DNA from 2 places in the Arthrobacter sp. PAMC25284 genome. Region 1 is predicted to be linked to the other one. Evidence: predicted binding sites of a transcription regulator. Region 1 holds the regulator's gene; the other holds the start of a gene.
The links. The regulator HrcA, encoded in region 1, represses chaperone genes, less so after heat shock. The targets are predictions, from matches to a motif close to TTNGCACTCGNNNNNNNCGAGTGCNAA.
Positions count from the first base shown of each region.

Region 2: the regulator HrcA is predicted to act here: its motif matches at 2,523-2,549, upstream of groL (chaperonin GroEL).

Region 1 is NZ_CP080382.1:411,416-415,829, reverse strand. It holds gene KY499_RS01935 (16S rRNA (uracil(1498)-N(3))-methyltransferase) at 1-348, opposite strand, end outside; gene dnaJ (molecular chaperone DnaJ) at 351-1,481, opposite strand; gene hrcA (heat-inducible transcriptional repressor HrcA) at 1,604-2,617, opposite strand; gene KY499_RS01920 (DUF3097 domain-containing protein) at 2,850-3,698, shown strand; gene KY499_RS01915 (DUF4870 domain-containing protein) at 3,837-4,250, shown strand; gene hemW (radical SAM family heme chaperone HemW) at 4,348-4,414, opposite strand, start outside.
Region 2 is NZ_CP080382.1:1,881,932-1,886,345, reverse strand. It holds gene KY499_RS08690 (siderophore-interacting protein) at 1-51, opposite strand, end outside; gene KY499_RS08685 (uracil-DNA glycosylase) at 78-857, opposite strand; gene KY499_RS08680 (DUF3263 domain-containing protein) at 1,047-1,328, shown strand; gene KY499_RS08675 (LytR C-terminal domain-containing protein) at 1,413-2,036, shown strand; gene KY499_RS08670 (cold-shock protein) at 2,207-2,413, shown strand; gene groL (chaperonin GroEL) at 2,730-4,367, shown strand.

The DNA of each region.
Region 1 (4,414 bases):
TTCGGCCTGCCAGGGGATGACGGCGTCGATGCCAAGCTCGGTCGCGGTTTCGGCACCGAGCTCGTCCCGGTCGCCCTTGGCAAGGGCCTGGACCAGGACGAGTCGAATACCGGGCCGGGGTTCAACGGCGAGTTCCGAACATTCGACGGTGAGCTCGCCGGGGGCGGCGGCGCGTACCGTGCCGGTGAGCCGTTTCCCGGCCCCGTCCGCGATGTCAACGGGCTCCCCCGCACCCAGGCGTTTCACAGTAACGGCGTGGCGCGCCTCTGAGCCGCCGAGGATGAAGGTCGAACCGGGAACCTGCTGGTCCAGGGTTCCCGGTTCGGTGAAGAAGACCGGATTGCTCACCGCTACAGGTTACCGAGCCGGTCCCGCAGTTTGGCGAAGACGCCACCGCTGGCTGCCAGTTTCCCCTCGGTGAACTGTTCACCGCGCAGCTTCGCCAGTTGCCGGAGCAGGTCTTCCTGGGCCGGGTCGAGCTTGCCCGGGGTCTCCACCTGCAAGTGGACCTTGAGGTCGCCGCGGCCGTAGCCGCGCAGGTGGGTGACGCCGAGTCCGCGCAGGGTGATGATCTCACCCGATTGGGTTCCGGCCTTGACGTCGATTTCCTGCTGGCCGTCGAAGGTGTCCAAGGTCAGTTCAGTGCCGAGGGCAGCCGCCGTCATCGGAATGTTCAGGCTTGCGTGCAGGTCGTCCCCGTCGCGGACGTAAGTGGCATCCGTGTTCACCCGGATCTCGACGTAGAGATCGCCGGACGGACCACCGGCCGGTCCTGCCTCGCCCTGACCGGACAACTGGATGCGGGTGCCGGTGGCTACACCGGCGGGGACCTTGACTGTCAGGGAACGGCGGCTGCGGATCCGGCCCTGGCCGCTGCACTCATTGCACGGGTCCTTGATGACGGTGCCGAAGCCCTCGCAGGAGCCGCAGGGCGCCGTCGTCATGACCTGGCCGAGGATGGACCGGACGGCCCGCTGGACCTGGCCGCTGCCGCCGCAGATGTCACAGCGTTCCGGGTGGCTGCCGGGACGGCAGCAGGAACCTTCGCAGGTGGGGCAGGTGACAGCGGTGTCCACCTCAAGCTTCTTGTTGACGCCGAAAACGGCGTCACGCAGATCGATCCGCACGCTGATCAGGGCGTCCTGGCCGCGACGGACCCGCGACGCCGGGCCGGCTTGTCCGCCGCCTGCGCCGAAGAAGGTCTCAAAGATGTCCTGGAACGCGAAGCCCTGTCCGGAGTAGCTGCCGCCGCCGAAGCCATTGTCGGTGCCGTTCTCATTTCCGGTGGTGTCGTAGACGCGGCGTTTCTGTGGATCGGACAGCACCTCGTAGGCATGGGTAACGGCCTTGAACCGGTCCGAGGCGTCCGCCCCCGGATTTACATCCGGGTGCAGGGTCCGTGCCAGTTTGCGGTACGCCTTCTTGATCTCTTCGCCCGTCGCTTCGCGGGAGACTCCAAGAACGTCATAGTGGCTGCTCAAAATTCGCTTCTCTTCCTTCTTGTACTGCCATAGTTGCCTTGCCGTCCGGGCGCAAAGCCCGGTGGGCAAGAAGTCAATGTGCGGACTGGAAGTCCGCGGGGTTGGTGGCCGTCAACAGTTCCTCAGGGTCCCAGAATCCTCGACAGGTACCGCGCTACCGCACGGACTGCGGCCATGGTGGTGGGATAGTCCATCCGGGTGGGACCCAGCACGCCGACCTTCGCGGTCGCATCGGGTCCGTAGCCGGTCGCCACGACGGATGCCTCTGCGAGGCCGTCGTAGGGATTCTCGCGGCCGATGCTCACGGTCACGCCGCGGGGGTCCTCCGCCATGTCGCTGAGCAGGCGCAGCATCACCACCTGCTCCTCGAGTGCCTCCAGGACGGGGCCGATGCTGAGTGGGAAGTCCACGTTGGAACGGGCCAGGTTGGCGGTGCCGGCCATGACCATGCGCTCTTCGCGACTGCTTAAAGCCAGTGCCTCCAGGCCGCGGGCCAGCGCCTGGGCTGCCCCTCGCCGGGCCGGTGGACAGCCGGCGACGACGGACTGCAGGCTCAGTGCCAACAAGCTCAGTGGTGTCCCGGCCAAGCTGGCCAGGAACCGGTTCCGCAGTTCGGAGAGCGCCTCATCCGGAAGTTCCTGCCCGACGTCGATGACCCGCTGTTCCACCTTGCCGGTATCGGCAATAAGCACCACCAACACCTTCCGGGGCGCCAGCAGCACGAATTCGACATGCCGGACCTTGGCCCGGCTCAGCAGCGGGTACTGCACGACGGCGACCTGGTTTGTCAGCTGGGCCAGAAGCCGCACGGTCCGTTCCAGGACGTCGTCGAGATCCTCGGAACCCTCAAGAAGCGCCTGAATGGCACGGCGCTCCGCCTGGGACAACGGTTTGACGGCGGAAATCTGGTCGACGAACAGCCGGTAGCCCTTGTCGGTCGGGATCCGGCCCGCACTCGTGTGCGGAGCGGCGATCAGGCCTTCGTCCTCCAGAGCCGCCATGTCATTGCGGATGGTGGCACTCGAGACGCCCAAGTGGTGGCGTTCCACCAGGGCTTTGGACCCGACGGGCTCACGGGAATGGACGTAGTCCTCCACGATGGCGCGCAGGACTTCGAGTTTGCGCGGTTCACTCATGCTCTGCCTCCCATCCAAATGCGACACGTGTTGCTGTTCGGGCACCCGGCGCCGGACCGCTTTCACCGGGGCCGGCGGCTACGGGTTAGCACTCGGCATGCCCAAGTGCTAACCAGTCTAATATGAGTCGCCGCGTTGTTAGCATTGGATTCGCTCCGGGCATTACCGCGGGGCATCTGATTCCGGATCACCGGCAGCCATCGATTCCGAGTGCAAAGCAGAGTGTATAGAGATGTCGTACCAGAACTGGGGACCCCAGGACCTGTCTGCCCCGGCCCCCAGCCGGCTCCCGGAGGTGCCGGCGCAGCGCGGCATGGTGCTGGAGGAAGTGCAGTCCGGCTGGGTCGGGGCCGTGACCCGGGTCGAGAAGTCCGGCGGCATGCACGTCGTTGCGCTGGAGGACCGTCGCGGAAAATCGCGGTCCTTCCGGCTTGGCTTCGGTTTCCTGCTGGAGGGTCAGCCGATCCGGCTGCTGCCGCCGGCTCCGCGCGCACCGGCCCCGGCCGCCGCCGCACGGACAGCGTCCGGGTCGGTCCGAGTGGAGGGCCAGAGAGCCCAAGTGGCGAAAGCCAGCCGGATCTGGGTGGAAGGCAAGCACGATGCCGAACTCGTCGAGAAGGTCTGGGGCGACGATCTCCGGGTGGAGGGAATCGTTGTGGAGCCGCTGCACGGCATCGATGACCTGGCCGGCGCTGTGGCAGCTTTCCGTCCGGGGCCGGGACGCCGGCTGGGGGTCCTGGTGGACCACCTTGTGCCGAATTCGAAAGAATCCCGGATTGCCGATGCGGTGATGGCCTCCCCGGGCGCTGCGGGCAACGTGCTGATCGTGGGCCATCCGTACGTGGACGTGTGGCAGGCCATCCGTCCGGCCGTCCTTGGCATCGAGCAATGGCCGGTCATTCCCCGCGGCGTCGACTGGAAGACCGGTATCCTGACGGCCTTCGGCTGGCCACACACCACCAAGGAAGACATCGGACTGGGTTGGCAGAAGCTTCTGGGGGCCGTACTCAGCTACTCCGATCTGGAAGCATCCCTGCTGGGGCGGGTCGAAGAAGTCATTGATTTCCTGACCGTGGAGTAACCATGCGACGGCGTGGCCCCCGGCGCCGAGCTTCATTTCCCTGCCCGAGCACGTATTCTTGGAAGGGTGCCCGCGCGTCGTGTACGGCCCGGGCACTTCCAGGCAACAACGCATCACCGCAATCCGAAGGACTTCACCGTGGCAGATAACGAACACATGGGCGACCCGGCCGGCCATGGCCAGCACCCGTACCATGGCGTTCCCGCCAATGCCTTGCCGCTGACAGCCAGCGAGGACCGGCAGTGGGCCACGTTGGCCCACTTCGGCGGCATCCTGGGCTGCGTCCCGGCCCTCTTGATCTATCTGATCTTCAAGGACCGCGGACCCTTCACGGCGCAGGAGTCCAAGGAAGCGTTGAACTTCACGCTTCCCCCGACCATCGCCGCAATCGTGGCCAATCTGCTTGTTTTTATCCCCGTCGTGGGAAACCTGTTCGCCGTCCTGGCCACCGTGATCTGGATTGCCGTGACGTGTTTCTCGGTCGCGGCAGGCATCCACGTCAACCGCGGCCAGCCGCACCGTTACGAGTTCAACCTCCGCTGGATCAAGTAGCCGCGATCGAGCCGGCAACATCAGTTGGGCGTACGGCCGGGGCGCACGGAGCCTTGGCGTTTCGGCCCAGCCAGTCCTGCCGGCCTTCGGGCAGGTATTAGCCCGGCAGAAGCCGGCGGACGACGGCGTCGGCCAGCAACCGGCCCTTGAGCGTAAGCACCAGG
Region 2 (4,414 bases), 1.5 Mb from region 1:
CTGCGGGCGCGATTTCCGGGTGGCTGTGGTGGCTGCGGGGACTGAGTTCATACGGCCAAGCCTAGCCAACTGCCAGGTCAGGGGAGGGGCGGGAGTTCCCAGTTGACGGTGCCGTCGCCCAGTTCCTGGAGCAGCGTGTTGGTCCGGCTGAACGGCCGAGACCCGAAGAACCCCCGGGATGCCGAGAGCGGACTCGGGTGCGCGCTGCTGATCACTGCTGCCGAGCCGAGCAAAGGCTGGACTGATTCCGCGTCCTTGCCCCACAAAATAGCGACAAGGGGCACGTCGCCGCCTGCCGGGGTGCGGCGGTGCGCCACTGCGCTGATGGCGGCGGCCGTGATGGCCTCCCAGCCCTTGTTGCGGTGCGAACCGGCTGCGCCGGCCCGGACGCTCAAAACCCTGTTCAGCAGCAGCACGCCCTGCTCCGACCACCGGCTGAGGTTCCCGTGGGTGCGCGGCGTCAGCCCAAGGTCGGCCTCAAGTTCCTTATAGATATTGGCGAGGCTGCGCGGAACAGGACGGGTGGTGCCGCTGACGGCGAACGAGAGCCCGACCGCGTGTCCGGGCGTCGGGTAGGGGTCCTGACCCACCACCAGGACCCGGACGCCCGCCAGCGGCTGCCGGAACACCCGGAGCATGTTCGACGGCGACGGCAGGACCTCGTGCCCGGCGGCGACTTCGCCGGCCAGGAACGCCAGAACGGCGCGCAACGGCCCCTCGACCGGCGCCAAGGCCTCCACCCAATCCGGCGCCACAAGGTCGGCCAAGGGCAGCCGGGACATTTCGGCGAAGCCGACAGCGTCGCCCTGCGGAGGCTCCAGCTCAAACAATGCATCGGGATCAAACACAGGACCCATTCTCGCAGGCGCGCAAATGACAAGCCGATGCTGCGCCCGTACCATGGAGGGGGACTTTTATCGGGCCGAACCAGGGAGCGTGACGTGGCCGAAGCAGCGCAGAAGCACCTTCCGTTGGAAGACCACCTTTCGTCGGAAGACCACTTTTCGTCGGAAGACCACTTTTCGTCGGAAGACGCAGCCACGGCAATCGAGGCCCCGTCGGAGGCGGCGCGGGAGTCTGAATTGAACGCCCGCGACCGGCAGATGCTGGCCTTGGAACGGCAGTGGTGGAAGTATGCCGGGGCCAAGGAACAGGCCATCCGGGAGCAGTTCGATGTGTCCGCCACGCATTACTACCAAATGCTTAACGCCCTCATTGACACCGAGGCTGCGCTGGCCCAGGATCCTATGCTGGTGAAGAGACTGCGTAGACTACGTACGTCACGTCAACGTGCCCGCACCGCCCGCCGCTTGGGTCCGGGCGCGTAAATCCGCGAGAAGCACGGCCGTGCGGACGAAATTCTGCCCACCACGGACACCCCGCAAGAAATCAGCAAGGACAACGTTTCTATCATGACCAAATATGCTCGGGATGAATTCGATCGGGTACCGGAGACCTCCACGCGCCAGGGTGTCCACCGGGCCGTCACTGAAGCGCGCAGGCGCAGCCTCGTGCCCATCCTGAGCCTCGGCGGCATCGCGCTGGTGATTGGGATCCTGGCTTTCGTGTTCCTGCCGAAGCTCGGATTCGCCCCGGCCGGGGACGCCGCTGTGGCAGCAGCCCAGTCCGGCGCCAGCGCTTCTGCCTCGCAGGCACCAACCGCAAGTGCAACCGAGACGCCGGGCGCGGTCCCGCCCGCCGCACCGTCCGATCCGACGCCGTCGGCATCGGTCCCGGGCGCCGAGTCGAATGCCCCGGCCGTGGACAAGACCCAGCCGGTGACCATCTACAACGGGACCACCACCGCCGGACTAGCCAGCAGGGCCGGCGCCACGGTGGCCGGTGGCGGCTGGACACTCGGTACGCTCGGGAACTGGCCCGGCGTGCCACAGTCGACTTCCGTCATCTTCTACAACGGACCGGACCAGAAGGATAATGCCGAGGCCTTGAGCGACCTCCTCGGCATCCCCGAAACCCTGGAGTCAGCCGACTTCAACGTACCGCTCGTTGTCGTCCTGGGTCCCGGTTTCCAGTAACTTTGCACGGTGACGGTGACGGGGCCCGGTCACGGCTGAATAACTCACTTATCCGCCCACGGGGCGGCTGAGCCGGCGCCCGTTGCCGTCGGTAGAGTTGCCGCAGACTCCGTTTCACAGCAGCGGCACACAACGAGGTGCGCCGCGCCGGCTAGAAAGTGGTGGACCCCATGGCAGTAGGCACCGTCAAATGGTTTAACGTCGGCAAGGGCTACGGCTTTATTACGGTGGAGGGCGCCGATAACGACGTCTTCGTGCACTGGTCCGCGATCGAGGGGCCGGGGGACCGTGCGCTGAACGAGGGACAGCGCGTGGAACTGGAAATCGGCGAAGGCGAAAAGGGTCCGCAGGCGGAAAACGTCCGTCCGCTCCAGTAGGCCCGCGCGGAACCGGCGGCTGATCGCTCGTAGCGAATTGCACCGCCGCAGGGCCGGGCACGAGCCGTTCACTGCTTGCACTCTCCCCGGGGGAGTGCTAATTATTGATCTAGCACTCCTGCGTATTGACTGCTAACTCTGCGCCCGGTTCGGCCGGTCAGCAGACGCGGCAGCCGGAGCAGGAGCGAAAGAAATATCTGGCTGGGGTGAGATCCGGATTCGGTGGCGTACAGAGGCCGCTGGAGAACGATCGTCCGTCGCGGGCACCGCAGCAAGGTTCATTCTTAACGACTGTCCCGAAAGGACTACTGCCGTTATGGCCAAGATCATTGCATTTGATGAAGAGGCACGCCGCGGCCTTGAGCGGGGACTGAACATCCTCGCCGACGCCGTCAAGGTCACCCTCGGCCCGCGTGGACGCAACGTCGTCCTCGAAAAGAAGTGGGGCGCCCCCACGATCACCAACGATGGTGTTTCCATCGCCAAGGAGATCGAGCTGGACGATCCCTACGAGAAGATCGGCGCCGAGCTGGTCAAGGAAGTTGCCAAGAAGACCGACGACGTCGCTGGCGACGGAACCACCACCGCCACCGTCCTTGCCCAGGCCCTCGTCAAGGAAGGCCTGCGCAACGTCGCGGCCGGCGCTGACCCGCTGTCCCTCAAGCGCGGCATCGAGAAGGCCGTTGAGGCCGTGACCCGCGAACTCCTGGCCTCCGCCAAGGAAATCGAGACCAAGGAAGAGATCGCCGCCACCGCCTCGATCTCTGCCGGCGACAACGAGATTGGCGCCCTGATTGCCGAAGCCCTGGACAAGGTCGGCAAGGAAGGCGTCATCACCGTTGAGGAGTCGAACACCTTCGGCCTCGAGCTGGAGCTCACCGAAGGCATGCGCTTCGACAAGGGCTACATCTCCGCTTACTTCGTCACCGACGCCGAGCGCCAGGAAACGGTCCTTGAGGACCCGTACATCCTGATCGTCAACTCCAAGATCTCCAACGTCAAGGAACTGGTTGCTGTCCTCGAAAAGGTCATGCAGTCTTCCAAGCCGCTGCTGATCATTGCCGAAGACATCGAGGGCGAGGCCCTGGCCACCCTGATCGTCAACAAGATCCGCGGCACCTTCAAGTCTGTTGCCGTCAAGGCTCCGGGCTTCGGCGACCGCCGCAAGGCGCAGCTCGCCGACATCGCCATCCTCACCGGTGGCCAGGTCATCTCCGAGGAAGTCGGACTCAAGCTTGAGACCGCAGGCCTCGAACTGCTTGGCAAGGCCCGCAAGGTTGTCGTCACCAAGGACGAGACCACCATCGTCGAAGGTGCCGGCGACGCCGACCAGATCGCCGGCCGCGTGTCCCAGATCCGCGCCGAAATCGAGAACTCCGATTCGGACTACGACCGTGAGAAGCTGCAGGAGCGCCTGGCCAAGCTGGCCGGCGGCGTTGCAGTCATCAAGGCCGGTGCCGCAACCGAAGTTGAACTCAAGGAACGCAAGCACCGCATTGAGGACGCCGTCCGCAACGCCAAGGCTGCTGTTGAAGAGGGCATCGTTGCCGGCGGTGGCGTTGCCCTGATCCAGGCCGGCGCCAAGGCCTTCGCAAACCTTCAGCTCTCCGGCGACGAGGCAACGGGCGCGAACATCGTCCGCGTTGCCATCGACGCCCCGCTGAAGCAGATCGCCTTCAACGCCGGCCTCGAGCCCGGCGTTGTGGTTGACAAGGTCCGCGGCCTGCCCGCAGGCCACGGCCTGAACGCTGCAACCGGCGAGTACGTCGACCTGCTGGCTGCCGGCATCAACGATCCGGTCAAGGTCACCCGCTCTGCCCTGCAGAACGCGGCCTCCATCGCCGGCCTGTTCCTCACCACCGAAGCCGTTGTGGCTGACAAGCCGGAGAAGCACGCTCCGGCTATGGGTGGCGGCGACGACATGGGCGGCATGGGCGGTATGGGCGGCTTCTAGCCCCCTGCTTTCCTGCCACTGCACACGCTGTAGTACGACGGCGGTTC